4 regions of the Brevibacillus sp. DP1.3A genome follow, and region 2 is predicted to be linked to each of the others. Evidence: riboswitches for the same ligand, from Rfam matches in the RefSeq annotation. Region 2 holds a riboswitch; each other region holds the start of a gene.

What was found. A riboswitch is a leader RNA that binds a small molecule or an ion and turns the genes downstream of it on or off. The one in region 2 is predicted to bind cobalamin.
Region 1: linked by a shared signal. The riboswitch ahead of HP399_RS05710 (energy-coupling factor ABC transporter permease) and the one ahead of metE (5-methyltetrahydropteroyltriglutamate--homocysteine S-methyltransferase) in region 2 are both predicted to bind cobalamin.
Region 3: linked by a shared signal. The riboswitch ahead of cobO (cob(I)yrinic acid a,c-diamide adenosyltransferase) and the one ahead of metE (5-methyltetrahydropteroyltriglutamate--homocysteine S-methyltransferase) in region 2 are both predicted to bind cobalamin.
Region 4: linked by a shared signal. The riboswitch ahead of HP399_RS20750 (ABC transporter substrate-binding protein) and the one ahead of metE (5-methyltetrahydropteroyltriglutamate--homocysteine S-methyltransferase) in region 2 are both predicted to bind cobalamin.

What each region holds. Positions count from the first base shown of each region.
Region 1 is NZ_CP085876.1:1,265,426-1,268,988, reverse strand. Features, by position in the region: gene cbiQ (cobalt ECF transporter T component CbiQ) at 1-540, opposite strand, end outside; gene HP399_RS05715 (energy-coupling factor ABC transporter substrate-binding protein) at 537-821, opposite strand; gene HP399_RS05710 (energy-coupling factor ABC transporter permease) at 818-1,582, opposite strand; cobalamin riboswitch at 1,724-1,918, opposite strand; gene HP399_RS05705 (quinone-dependent dihydroorotate dehydrogenase) at 2,052-3,143, opposite strand; gene HP399_RS05700 (GerAB/ArcD/ProY family transporter) at 3,295-3,563, shown strand, end outside.
Region 2 is NZ_CP085876.1:3,192,840-3,196,402, forward strand. Features, by position in the region: gene nrdE (class 1b ribonucleoside-diphosphate reductase subunit alpha) at 1-617, shown strand, start outside; gene nrdF (class 1b ribonucleoside-diphosphate reductase subunit beta) at 673-1,623, shown strand; cobalamin riboswitch at 1,710-1,909, shown strand; gene metE (5-methyltetrahydropteroyltriglutamate--homocysteine S-methyltransferase) at 2,054-3,563, shown strand, end outside.
Region 3 is NZ_CP085876.1:5,417,348-5,420,910, forward strand. Features, by position in the region: gene cobD (threonine-phosphate decarboxylase CobD) at 1-1,009, opposite strand, end outside; gene cobO (cob(I)yrinic acid a,c-diamide adenosyltransferase) at 1,006-1,554, opposite strand; gene HP399_RS24795 (hypothetical protein) at 1,582-1,761, opposite strand; cobalamin riboswitch at 1,718-1,934, opposite strand; gene HP399_RS24800 (M15 family metallopeptidase) at 2,117-2,809, shown strand; gene HP399_RS24805 (LeuA family protein) at 2,916-3,563, opposite strand, start outside.
Region 4 is NZ_CP085876.1:4,556,747-4,560,309, forward strand. Features, by position in the region: gene HP399_RS20745 (FecCD family ABC transporter permease) at 1-573, opposite strand, end outside; gene HP399_RS20750 (ABC transporter substrate-binding protein) at 643-1,662, opposite strand; cobalamin riboswitch at 1,832-2,032, opposite strand; gene HP399_RS20755 (M24 family metallopeptidase) at 2,049-3,140, opposite strand; gene HP399_RS20760 (alpha/beta fold hydrolase) at 3,265-3,563, shown strand, end outside.

The DNA of each region.
Region 1 (3,563 bases), 1.9 Mb from region 2:
GGCAATCCAGAGCTGGTGAGAAATCGTTACCAACACAAAAATAAACCGATACATGATCATTAATAAGTCAGTCACAAGGACAGGCATACGAAGTCGGCGAAGCACCTGCAAGATTTCAGCAAACGGCACGGTAAACAAAATGAAAGCAAAGCAAGATAAGCTCGCCATGGTACGCCAAAATAAAATCCAAACTTTACCAAATGATGACATAGGCACATAGAGCACATACGAACCCAACTCCCATGCTGCCGCGACCTGGACGTGTACTTCTCCTGCTCTCGCCCCTTCTACCAATAGGGCAGGGAGCCCCGCCACGAAAAACGAGAGCGACACGATCATAAAGGCACAATAGATACGGACAGGAATACGGGCATACACCACTACCCATACCGTCATCCAAACAACGACGGCCATCTGCATCCATACATGTCCCACCAAGACGAGTAGTAACAATACACTCGCCAGCAATAACTTATGAGCTGGCGGCAGACGTTTTAGCCTGCTTTGATAAGAAAGTGAATCAAGCTGCAGACCGTTCATTTTTTCCGCTTATCCAACCGACCTTTGTACAAGCCTACAGCGTAGCCAACCACTCCCGCTCCCAACGCCGCCTGCACCGCAAACAATAGACTCTCCGTCTCTCCCCCTGGTGGTTCTATCAGCGGTTGAAACCACGGTTCGTAATTCGGAGCAATTTCCTTAATCGCTTCCTCCGCTACGCCGTCTGCGCCGCCAAATTCCGAATCCTGCACCAGCAACAGCGGGACAATCGCCAATACGATTACCCCCAAGAGTAAAAGCCAGTTCCATCCTTTTTTCACAGCGATTCCTCCCGTTTGAGCAAACGAAGCTGTGTAAGCTCTTTTGCGTTGTAAGATAACAACCAGTTCCAAACAAGGACAGTCAACAGACCTTCACTGATTGCGAGCGGTACTTGCGTGAATGCAAAAATTCCTGCAAATTTGGCAAACGAGGCCAACACTCCGCCAGATTCAGCTGGAAATGCGAGTGCCAGTTGAATCGAAGTCACCACATAGGTAGCGAGGTCAGCCAAAGCAGCCGCCGCAAAAACAGCCAGACGTTGGCTTCCGTTGACCTTCATGATCATCCGATAGATTCCGTATGCCACCAGTGGTCCTACTACAGCCATGGATACAGCATTTGCCCCTAGCGTAGTCAAACCTCCATGTGCCAAAAGCAAAGCTTGAAACAAGAGCACCATGCTCCCTAACACAGACATCGCAAAAGGCCCAAACATAATGGCGCCAAGCCCCGTTCCAGTCGGATGAGAGCTGCTGCCTGTAACCGAAGGTATTTTTAGTGCAGATAAAACAAACGCAAACGCTCCAGCAACGCCAATAAGGAGCTTCATTTCGGGATGTTCTTTTACAATCTTGTTAATCGAGCGAATTCCAAGCATAAAAAATGGCAAGAAGACAGCCCACCAAAATAAGGCCCAGGACAATGGCAAATACCCTTCCATGATGTGCATCGCATGTCCTGTCTCTGGTTCATTGAGCAAAAAATACAGGACAAAGCCCGCGATCATCAGACAAGTCGATACGAGACGATATCGATTCATGTTCATTCCTCCTTCACTGACTTTCGTTCTTTCCTACAAATAAAAAAATCCCATCCATCAATGGACGAGATGTGCACACAAAACAACAGACTGACTATACAGCCTCATTGCCTCGTATTCACCGCTCCTTTCCGCGAAGGTTCTGTGGTGTGGCTACTAGGTAGGTCTCCTGGCTTCCAGATCCATGCGCTCTTTGTCCTTCCCCATACGAAAATGAGTGGTTTCCTTCTCAAAGAGAGCTCCTTGGTTACAGTGGCGGGACCGCTCGGGACTTTCACCCGATTCCCTGTTACCCTTTATGCGTCACATAAAGGCACCTAACGCCGACAATATGCAATTGACAGACAATTCATGTTTGTCCCACATCATTATACCGGATCACTACATAAATCGGAAGAATATAAGCAAAAACGCATAAGCCAATGACCCACTACAAACGGAGCCATCGACCTATGCGTGCTTGTTCTATCTATTCTTTTGCGTCCACGCCAATTACTTCACTAATATGTTTAAAACCATCGCGCTGCATGAGCTTGAGCAGTTTTTTGTTGATTTGCTTGGCAATACCTGGGCCTTGATAAATCATCCCCGTATACACCTGAACGAGACTGGCTCCTGCTCGGATTTTCGCGTAGGCGTCTTCGCCGTTATAAATGCCTCCGACACCAATGATTGGTACCTTGTCTCCTACTTCTTGATAAATCTCCTTTACCCAAGCGGTGGAACGCTCCGTAAGAGGTCTTCCGCTCAAGCCACCAGCTTCCTCGGCAAATCGATGTCCGGAAACCGCCTCGCGTGACAGTGTCGTATTGGTAGCGATAATTCCGGATATGCCTTCTTCAACAGCAGCGTGAACAACATCGCGCATGTGCTCATCCGACATGTCTGGTGCTACTTTCAGCAATATCGGTTTTTTCTTGATGGCACGCGCTTCCATTTCAGTCGCCTTTTCCCTTACTGCACGCACCAAATGACGCAAGCTCTCTGTTTCCTGCAAGTCACGCAGATTCGGGGTATTCGGAGAGCTGATGTTAATGACGATATAGTGACCGTATGCATAGAGCATGTCCATACATTTGCTATAGTCGATGGCCGCCTCTTCATTCGGCGTTACTTTGTTTTTCCCAATGTTAATCCCAATCGGAACATCTGAGTATGCGTAACCGACCAAATGCTGGGAAGCTAAATACGCACCGTGATTGTTGAAGCCCATCCGGTTAATGACAGCTTGATGTTCCGGCAATCGGAACAAACGCGGCTTCGGATTGCCTGGCTGCCCCTGCGGCGTCAACGTCCCGATTTCCACAAACCCAAAACCAAGAGCACCCAACGCATGATAGACTTCTGCATTTTTATCAAAACCGGCTGCAAGTCCGACTGGATTCGGAAACGTCATTCCCCACAGCTTATTCTCCAACCGCTGGTCTTTTACCTGATAGATCATCTTCAGGATGCTTTTGCCTGGAGCAGAATCCTCCACTAGCCTTAAGGCACCAATTGTCTTTTCATGAATCTCTTCCGCATCTTGCTGGAATAGATATTTTCTTATGAGCTGATACATCGGCTGCACTCCTTACTCCGTTTCTACCTTTTTACCTCATAGTAGAATACCATACTTTTTCGGGAGGATGTAACCTTTATACCTGATACATATTTCCAAGCAAGCAGGCAAATCCTAACAACACCACCACGCACAGGGGGATAAGTCTTTCATGAAAGTGGACGGAAAAATCGGGATTGGTCAAGCCATTATGGTGATGATGCTGACGATCGGCATTACGAACCACGTAACCGTCATCCCCCTCGTACTTAGTAAAGCAGGCAGAGATGCTTGGTTGAGCGTGTTGCTTTCAGGTATCCCCTTTTCCTTCTGGGCGTATCTGCTGTTTGTAATTAATCGAAGTTTGGTTCAACAGTCTTTGTATGAGTGGATTTCACAACGATCAGGAAAAATCGTCAGCAATTTCTTGCTCGTTCCAAT
Region 2 (3,563 bases):
ACTTCTACTCCTTGGAAAAAAGCATGGAAATCGCCAAGGAAACAGGCAATACCTTCTTGGGCTTTGAACAATCGGAATATGCAAAAGGCACTTATTTTAACAAGTACTTGACGAACGATTACAGCCCGCGGACGGAAAAAGCAAAGCTTCTCTTTGAAGGAATGCACATTCCGACGCCAGAGGATTGGGCGGAACTACAACAAAAGGTGCAAAAGCATGGCGTTTACCATGCGTACCGTTTGGCAATTGCACCGACTCAGAGCATTTCCTACATTCAGAATGCGACTTCTAGTGTGATGCCAATCGTTGAGCATATCGAAACGAGAACGTATGCCAACTCGACGACGTATTACCCGATGCCGTACTTGTCGCAGGAAAACTATTTTTACTACAAATCGGCGTATGTAATCGATCAATTCAAAGTGATTGATCTGATTGCCGAAATTCAAGAGCACATCGACCAAGGAATTTCGACTGTGCTGCACGTGAACAGCAATATTTCAACCAGAGAACTGGCTCGCTATTACATTTACGCAGCGAAAAAAGGTCTGAAGTCACTCTACTATACCCGTACGAAGCATTTGACTGTAGAAGAGTGCATTAGCTGCGCTATTTAGTGAACTCGATTTATAAATGGAAAAGCATCAAGCAAATAGAGAAGAGGAACGCCATATGAAAGCAGTCAATTGGAACAGGCCGGACGACGATTTTACGATGACGTTTTGGAATCAAAACATCATGCAGTTCTGGACGGATGATGAGATTCCGCTGTCAGATGACAAGATGTCCTGGATGGAGCTCAGTGCGACTGAACGCGACACATATAAAAAAGTATTGGGCGGTCTCACCTTGCTAGATACGGTTCAGGGTGGAGTAGGGATGCCGAAGATCATGGAGCATGTCGATGGACTACAAAGAAAAGCGGTTCTCGCCTTCATGGGCATGATGGAGCAAATCCATGCCAAATCGTACAGTAGTATTTTTACAACGCTGGCATCGACAGAAGAGATTGACGGTATTTTTTCGTGGGTAGAAAACAATCCACATCTGCAAAAGAAAGCGGCCCTCATCTCGAAACGCTATCAAGAAATTGAGAAACCGAAAGACTTATACATGGCGATGGTAGCGTCCGTCTTCCTGGAAAGCTATCTGTTTTATAGCGGCTTCTTCTATCCGCTCTATTTGGCGGGGCAAGGCAAGATGACAAGCAGCGGGGAAATTATCGATCTGATTGTTCGCGACGAGAGCATCCACGGACTCTATGTCGGCGTTCTCGCGCAAGAAGTCTATCAAGGTCTGAGTGTGGTCGAGCAGGCCGCAGCAAAAGAGGAACTGTATGCCCTTTTGCACGAGCTGCAAGAAAATGAAGAGGCCTATACGACTTCGTTGTATACGGAAATCGGATTGGCTGAAGAGGTTCATGTGTACGTGCGCTATAATGCGAACAAGGCTTTGATGAATCTGGGGCTGGACCCGCTATTCCCGGAGGAAGAAGTGAACCCGATCGTACTGAACGGTATTCGCACGCAGACGAAGCAGCATGACTTCTTCTCGAAAAAAGGAAATGGTTATGTCCGCACGCTAAACGTAGAGCCGTTGACCGATGATGATTTTAAATTCTAGTATGACAAAAAATGGATTCTGTGTTACTGTATGAACAGTATGCTGCCCTGCTAGTTTACTGGGGCACTTCACAGAACCACGATAACTTCATAAGAGTGGGAACAGGTTCTTTGGTTATCAAGATCGACCAAGGATGAAAAGGGAAGTCGGTTAGAATCCGACACGGTCCCGCCACTGTATGAGGGGAGTCGGCACATTTATCAGCCACTGATCCAAACGGATTGGGAAGGCATGTGCAGATGATGATCCCAAAGTCAGGAGACCTGCCTGTTTCGACGACACTGCTTAACCTACGGGAGATAGGGAGGTGTTAGGATGCTGTGATCTCAGTGCTTATTTGGCATTTCTAACGTTCTTTTTGATCGTTGGAGATGCCTTTTTTATTGGGCGGATTCAAGTCAAGATCGAATAAAGAATGGAGAGGAAGCTCATGAAAAGCAGCAATTTGGGATATCCACGGATCGGGAAGAACCGGGAGTGGAAAAAGGCATTGGAAGCATTTTGGGCAGGCACTATCGATGAGGAAAGCCTGGTACAGCAAATGGAGCAAATCCGTCACCAAAACCTGTTGCGTCAGCAGGAAAAAGGGGTCGAGCTGATCCCTGTGGGTGACTTTACGTACTACGATCACATGCTGGATATGGCTGTGATGTTTGGAATGGTCCCCAAGCGTTATGAATACAAAGGAGGCCCGGTTTCTTTAGCCACATACTTCGCCATGGCTCGCGGTTCGAAGGAAGCTGTCGCCAGCGAAATGACGAAATGGTTTAACACGAACTACCATTATATCGTCCCGGAGTTCGGTGAACGACAACCAGCCATAACCGAGAATAAGCCTCTCCAAGCATATTTGGAGGCCAAGGAAAAGTTTGGCATCATCGGAAAGCCCGTCATTGTAGGCCCGTATACGTTTGTCAAATTGTCCAAAGGATATGAGAAAAACGAATTTGAGATCGTCGTGGATCAACTCGTTCCGCTTTACATAGACGTTCTCCGCGAGTTGGAGCTGCACGGCGTGGAATGGGTGCAAATCGATGAGCCTGCATTTGCACTGGATGTATCGGAGCTTGATCGCGCCATCATCAAACGTATCTATGCGCAAATCGGTCAAGCACTACCACATCTACAGTGCATGCTGCAAACCTATTTTGAAGCGGTGGATTGGTACGAGGAGCTGATTTCCTTACCAGTAAAAGGAATTGCTCTTGATTTTGTACACGGAGCGAAGCGCAATCTGACCAATCTGAAAACACAGGGGTTTCCAGCAGACAAGATTCTCGGAGCGGGAATCATCGACGGTCGAAACATATGGCGTGCGTCCATTGAGGAGAAGTGGGAGCTGATCAAAGAAATTTCCGAGATCGTACCACTCGAAAAGCTGTGGCTGCAGCCGTCCAGTAGTTTGTTGCATGTACCTGTAACGGTTGAAGCAGAGAGCGACTTGCCAGAGGAAGTCATGCCTGCATTGGCGTTTGCCGACGAAAAACTGGGGGAAGTACAGCTCTTAGTCCAAGGATTCCGATATGGTAAGTATGTCATTTCGAAAGAGATCGCCCAAAATGAAGCGGACTTGCTGAAGCTGGCATTATCTCCAGCGAGGAATCGTCGAGGAGTGCAGAATGCTTTACGTCAAATAGCTGCAGCAAAACTTGAAAGAAGTGTTCCTTATCTCGAACGTCGAGAGATTCAACAAAATACGTGGAAGTTGCCACTGTTGCCAACTACTACAATCGGAAGCTTCCCTCAGACGGCGGAGGTTCGCCAAGCCCGACAGCAGTTTAAAAAAGGGAATTGGACAGTGGAACAATACGATGCTTTCATTCAGGCGCAAATCAAGGAATGGATTGAGATACAAGAAGAGCTCGGTCTAGATGTCCTCGTCCATGGTGAGTTCGAACGAACCGATATGGTTGAGTATTTTGGCGAAAAGCTCGATGGCT
Region 3 (3,563 bases), 2.2 Mb from region 2:
CGGGATACATCGCACAGTTGCGGATCAGAACGCCTTTTTTGCCGAGCCGTGCCTGCAATTGTTCAGCTGGCAATCCTGCTGGCGATCGCAGCAACAGAAAGTTTGCTTCCCCCGGCCATACCTGCCAGCCCAACTCACTACGGATACAATCAGTCAAATACGCACGTTCTGCTTTTATGAGCCTGCGCGTCTGTTTCTCGTATGCCTGCTCCTGCAAGCACAGTTCTCCAGCTAAAAGGGCTAGTGCATTCACGCTCCAGCTCACTTGCTTCTGGCGCATCTTCGCAATGACATCTGGATGCGCAATCGCATAACCCAGGCGCAATCCCGGGATCGCGTACATTTTCGTCATCGAACGCATCAAAATCACACGGGGAAAGCGCTCCAGCTGCGTCGCCAATGTATACTGCCGCTCTTCCTCCACAAAATCGAGAAAAGCCTCATCCACGATGAGCCACGTATTGGTCTCTTTCGTCCATTCCGCCATTTGGCGCAGCTCATCCGGTTGATACAGGATTCCGGTTGGATTGTTTGGCGACCCGACAAATACGAGATCAGACTGCGTAAAAAGAGTGTGCAGCTCTTCAGGATCGGGCTTGTACCCGTTCGCTTCCTTCCCGAAACAGCCAATGACGCGAGCACCATACTGCTCGGAAAGTTGCGCGTATTCCGAAAAGCAAGGATACACTACACCAACCGTTTGCGGCGAAAGACCGAGGATAGCCAATGCCATTGCCTCCGCTGCACCATTGGCAGGCAGCAACCATTCTTCCGGCACTTGCAGCCGTTTTGCCAATGCATGACGAAACACACGATGTCCAGGGTCTGGGTAATGCGCTACAGCAGCTAGCGAAGCCAGCAGCATCTCACGAACGCTTGCTGGCATCCCCAGCGGATTAATATTGGCACTGTAATCCAGAAACTGCCCTGGCTCTCGACCAAAGCGCTGCGCTGCGGTCAGCAAGTCTCCACCATGACCGTATGTTTCTATTACACCTGCGCTTGTCAAAACTCTACCCCCAGCACAGCTGGAATCCCTTCATCGTAGTAATGCTTGATTGGCTTCATCTCTGTCACCAAATCTGCGATGTCCAAAATCTCCTGCTTTGCTGCCCGTCCCGTAATCACGAGGTGGATATGACTTGGCCTGTTTTGAATCGCTTCCAAGACATCGGACAATGGCAACACATCGTCAATCGGGAAGCGGTCAATCGCCAATGCATTATTCAGCTCATCCAGAATGACGACATCGTACGCTCCGGAAGAGAGCTTTTCGCTCGCAAACGCCCAAGCTTCTTTCAAAGCCTGACGATGCTCCTCCGGTGTCTTCGTCCATGTGAAGCCAACACCCATTTGCACAATTTCTATGCCCAATTTATCGAAAATAATCTTTTCTCCGTATGTACGCTCCGGCGACTTGATGAATTGAACCATCAGCACCTTTTTTCCGCGCCCTGTCGCCCGCACAGCCAATCCGACTGCTGCCGTCGTTTTTCCTTTGCCGTCTCCCGTGTAAACGAGGGTCAAGCCCCGCTTCTTATCGTTTTTCTCCATCGTAACCACCTCAAAAAGTGATGTATTTTACTCCGTTGTTTCCTCCAAATACTTTCCGAAGCCAACAAAAAAAGCGCTCTGTTTCCCCAGTACGTAAGGAAAAACAAAGCGCGGATAGCCGAAAGCAACAATCCTCACCTCTTCCTTTGACCCGAAGGAAATCAGTGTAAACATAAAAACAGGCAGGTCTCCTGGCTCGAGGATCATCGCTCTTCTTCTCCTTCCCGCTCCCGGATGGGCAGTGGATGGCATGGTGCCTTGAAGAACAGCTACTCTCTTACAGTGGCGGGACCGCGTTGGCTTTTCACCAAACTTCCCTTTTAACCTTGCTCCTGCGAATCGGTTTCGCAAAAACAAGGACCTGTTTCTCTTCCATATGTAAATGTCATTCGTTTCGTTGACAAGCACTTGCTTTAATAATAGCAAAAGCTACCGAGGATTCAAGCAAAAGCTGCCGATTCCTCGCAGGTGTCTATTGGCAGAAAATTTAAGATAATCACCATTTACTTACCTGAAAATTTTCGTTACCCTATTGGCAAACAATCGAAAGTGGTGTGCAGTCATGCTATTTCCTCCGATTCCAAAAATACCAGACATGGTCCTGCCCAGCCCACTGCCGATCAAGGAATGCAGCGAACCGATGATCCCCCTCTCTTCCCTCTGTGAACAAATCACAGTCTATCCAGCCTACTACCACGAGGGCTATGCCGGAACACAGCCAGAAGCCTTTTTGCGAGAAGGGGCAGCACGCAAGCTCGCCATGGCAGCCGCGCAACTGCCTATTGGCTACAAGCTCGTCGTGTTGGACGGCTGGCGCTCGTTCGAGGTACAGGCATCCTTGTATGAACGTTTCCGTGAAGCCTTGCTTTCACAAGGCTGGCAGGAAGGACCCGCGCTCACCGAAGAATTGAGCAAATTCGTCGCTTATCCAACAACAGACCTCTCCAAGCCGTCCCCTCACCTATCCGGTGGCGCAGTCGATCTGACTATCGCAGGACCTGATGGCTGGCTGGAGATGGGGACAGCCTTCGATGACTTCAGTGAAAGGGCTGCAACTCGGCATTATGAAGAACTCGTACAGCCTACACAAAAGGACATCGAGATTCGAGACAATCGCCGACTGCTGTATCATTTGATGACGACTGTCGGATTCGTCAACTATCCGAAAGAATGGTGGCATTTCGAGTATGGGACGCGCACCTGGGGACAAAAAACGCAGCAAGAGCCGATCTATGGCGGGGTTTTGTCGATGTAACCACAAATACTCAAGTATTCAGCCGAAAAAGGCATGAGCCCGGTCGATACCGTACTCATGCCCAGATGGCCGCCCACTCTTCAAACTCAACAAATTCCTGTACCTCTTAGGTCACTGGTATTTCAGAAGATGCTGCTGAAACCAAAAGGCTTTTGTTGTATTCAGGCGACAATACAATATTTGTATAAGTTCCGCGCCCTGACACATAGTGATAGGAATGCTCGACGCCTGCTGGGATAAAAATAGCTGTTGGACTCTCAACAGTCTTCTCTTCTTCACCCAGTTGAACATGACACACCAGACCAGTGCCATCAGGTGCATCTCCCCAAAAGAGGAAGGCACTGTCACAATGATGCGCATGTCTGTCTACATGTTTTTCAGAAACACCGGACAAATCGCATAATCTAAAGATCCTTTGGATCACATAGAATGAGGCTCGCTCATCAACACGCGAATCCATCATAACCCAGCGTATCCCTGGACCGTCACGATGATACCGTAGCTCTGAAGCACCTTTGGGAAACGGCTTTCCTACCTGTAAGGAAACAGGCAGCTTTGGGCTTCCTAGTGGAGGACGCTTTTCTTCGAGAAGCCGTATTCTTCCAATTGTTTCGGGAGGAAATGGCTCATACGCTTTGGAATTTCTCTTTACGGCTTGGACATGGTAAGCCGATGTATGCGTAAAGGCATTTTGCCCAGTGATAGGGCGTAGTTCGTCCGGTCTATACCCTGTCGTCAGACGTATCGCTTGTAC
Region 4 (3,563 bases), 1.4 Mb from region 2:
CCATTTCCCACCAGCCAAACTACCACTTAACCAAAACAGGACCGTCCCAATTCCATGCTCATTTGGCGCTGAAAAAACAAGGAGACTAGTAATGGCCGACAAGATCGCAGATATCGCAATTCCGGCCATGAGCAGGCGTACCGTCGAGTTTTGTCCTCCGATACGGGATAGCGTAAAAATGAGAATGATTGACACAAGGGAGCCTGTAAAAGCGCCAAAGGATAGCGCATACTGCCCGTACATGCTGAATGCTCCGAATATAATCACCGAGGTAGCTCCAACCGAAGCACCTGAAGATACACCTAACACATACGGGTCAGCCAGGGAGTTGCGAACCAACGACTGGATCGCTACTCCCACGACAGATAGACCTGCTCCGACGATCGCCCCCAAAAGTACACGCGGAAAGCGAATATCCCAAATAATCGTTTGCTCCCCTTTGGACCAATCCATCTCAATCCATTGGGTCAATATCGGAATTTTTGATAAGGCGATTTTCCATACCGTTGTCGGCTTAATCTCCACTGATCCCAAGGTAACTGCGAACGTAATGGAGAGGAAGAGTCCGACCAGTAGAGTAATGATGATATAAGGTAACTTGATCTGTTGCAGTGCTATTCCCTCCCTTAAAAGGGGTGTACTCTATTTGAATTTATCCGGGTAGAGTCCTTCCGCCAAAATTTTTAGCGCAATCGGTGCTCGAACGCCTTCAGAAGCCGCAGACAATGGCAATACCATTAGTCGTTGATTTTTAATCGCCGGGATATCCGCCAGTTCTTTTTTTGTCAAAAGGAAATTACGTTTTTGCTCAACGGTTCTATCACCGTAGTCTACGATAATAATCACGTCTGGATTGCGACTCACTACTTGTTCCCAACTAACCTCTGCCCAACCCTTTTGAATGTCATCAAAAATGTTCTTACCGCCAGCAGTCTTGATTAAGGACGTCATGTAGTTGTTGGCTGCTGTGAATGGTTTGTCTTCCCCGTTGTCGTACACGAACACTTTAAGTGGCTCGTCCACCTTGCCAATTTTACTAAGCGTTTGGTCCATTTCACTCTTCATTTTGTTGATCAAATCATCAGCTTTGTCTTCCACACGGAAAATGCGTCCAATATTCGTAATGTCTGCAAACACATCGTCGATTGTCGGGCCAGGCATACTAGATGACGTTTGCAGATACGATTTGATGCCGACTTTTTCCAAATCCTGCATCGATCCTACGCCCTTTTCGCCGAATCCGCTTTTCCATCCGGCGTACACGAAGTCTGGGTTCGCTGCCAGCAGCACTTCTTTCGTAGGATACTTATCAGACAGTACCGGAATCTTGTCGTAATCTGCTTTTAACTCTGGAAGGATTTCATCGTCTAGGTAAGCGGTTCCGACCATTTTATCAGCAAGGCCCAATGTCAACATGATTTCGGTGACGTGTTGGTTCAATGTCACAGCACGCTCAGGTGCTGTTGGATAAGTCATTTCGATACCATTATTGGTGAGTGTTACAGCCTTGCCCTCTGCTGCTGGTGCAGCTGTTTGTTCTGTTTTGGCTGGAGCCTGTGTTGTCGTAGTGGAGCCGCATGCCGAAACCAAAAGCATGGCAGCTGTCATGATACCGAAAGCTAGTCCTTTCATTACTGTATGTGATTTGTTTGCCTTAACCATCTGTAATCCCCTTTTCTCTATGTATATGATGGGTTGAACCAAATCCTCCACAAAAAAAGCACCCCCCATTTCTATCGGGAGGTGCATGACAAACGTAGATATAGCTATAAGCAGGCACAAAGGCGCCCTTTCATAGACTGCTTCCACATCTGCCCCATCCTCGTGGGTCGATTTTAAATGATCGCATGGCAGGTCTCCTGGCTTACGGATCAACACACCCAGCTACCTTCCCATTTTTTGTCTCGCAAAAAACAGTGGCTATACGCTAGGCGCTCCTCGTTACAGTGGCGGGACCGCGCCGGTTTCTCACCGGACTTCCCTTTTAAGCTGACGGCATATGCCATCCAGCACCATTCGATACGTATTCAATTTTTACGATTTATTCATTAGTTGATAGAAGTCAGTTTTTTCGGGAACTGCGTGAGAATTTCAACGCCCGTTTCCGTAACCAATACATCATCTTCAATCCGCACTCCGCCTACACCTGGCAGATAGATGCCCGGCTCGATCGTAAAGACCATCCCTGGACGAAGCACTTCTTGGTTCTGGCTGTGAACAGACGGATATTCATGTACATCCATCCCAAGTCCATGCCCCAGACGGTGCATGAAGTATTCTCCGTAGCCTTTTGCAGTGATGACATCGCGAGCGGTTTTATCCAAATGCGCAAAGGTCACACCCGGACGAATCTCAGCAATTGCCGCTTCGTTGGCAGCCAATACTGTCTCGTAAATTTCTTGAAGCTGGGCACTGATCTCGCCTACAGCAAAGGTACGGGTAATATCGGATACATATCCGTTCGCTGCTACTCCAATATCAAACAAAAGCAAGTCGCCTTCTTGCACCTGGCGCGTTCCTGGTTTCCCGTGTGGCAGTGCCGACTTCTCCCCTGCCAATACCATGGACGTGAAGGATGGACCTTCCGCACCCAAGCGCTTCATCTGGAATTCCAGCTCAGCTACGATTTCCGTCTCGGTCATGCCTGTCTTGACTTTTTTCAGGGTCTCCCGCAAGGAATCCTCGACCAACTGAACAGCATGCTTCAGACGATCCACTTCATCCGCGGATTTGATCAAACGCATTTCACGCAGTGGCTCTTCCACGTCCACATAGCTCGACGCCAGAACAACTTGTCCAAGTGCTTCATAGCGCTCGACAGTCATATGACTTTTCTCAATACCGAGCTTCGTCAAATTCGCTGGTAACACTTGCTTGAGGATTTCATACGGGTTTTGGATATCCGTATGTGTATGGATATCTTGAACGAACGAAGCCTCTGCCGCTGCCTCACGATCAAGAGCAGGTACAATTAAAGAAGGTTTTCCCTCAGCAGGAATAACGAGACCCATAAAACGTTCATGCGGGTCTGTAAAAAATCCGGTCAAATAGTAGACGTGCTTGGGAGAGGTAATCAACACCGCGTTCAGCTCTTGCTCTGTCAAAAACGTGTGGAGCTTCGAAATGCGCTCTTGAAACAACTTCTTCACCCTGCTTTCACCAATTATTCTATTGCGAGAATACCACTTCCCCATCAAAAAAAGAAGACTGCAATTGAAAAATCTACTTCGTATCGGACAACCTAAGGGTGGGGTGAAAACGAAAATGGAACAAATACTCGTTCATCAGGATGGCAAGCAGTTTGCTTTTCACATATCGGGAAAAGGCAAGCCGTTATTGTGTATCCATGCGCCATGCATCGGCTCTATCAATTTTGTTTATCAGCAAACACTCGCAGATACATATCAGCTCATTGTCCCTGATTTGCCCGGACATGGCGACAGTTCTCCGATGGAGAAGCCCTTTTCCATTGAGGAGCTGGCAGAACAGCTCCATAAGCTTGTCCGGTCCCTCGGCATTGAACGTCCCTTTATTTTGGGGTACTCCCAAGGTGCTTCTATCGC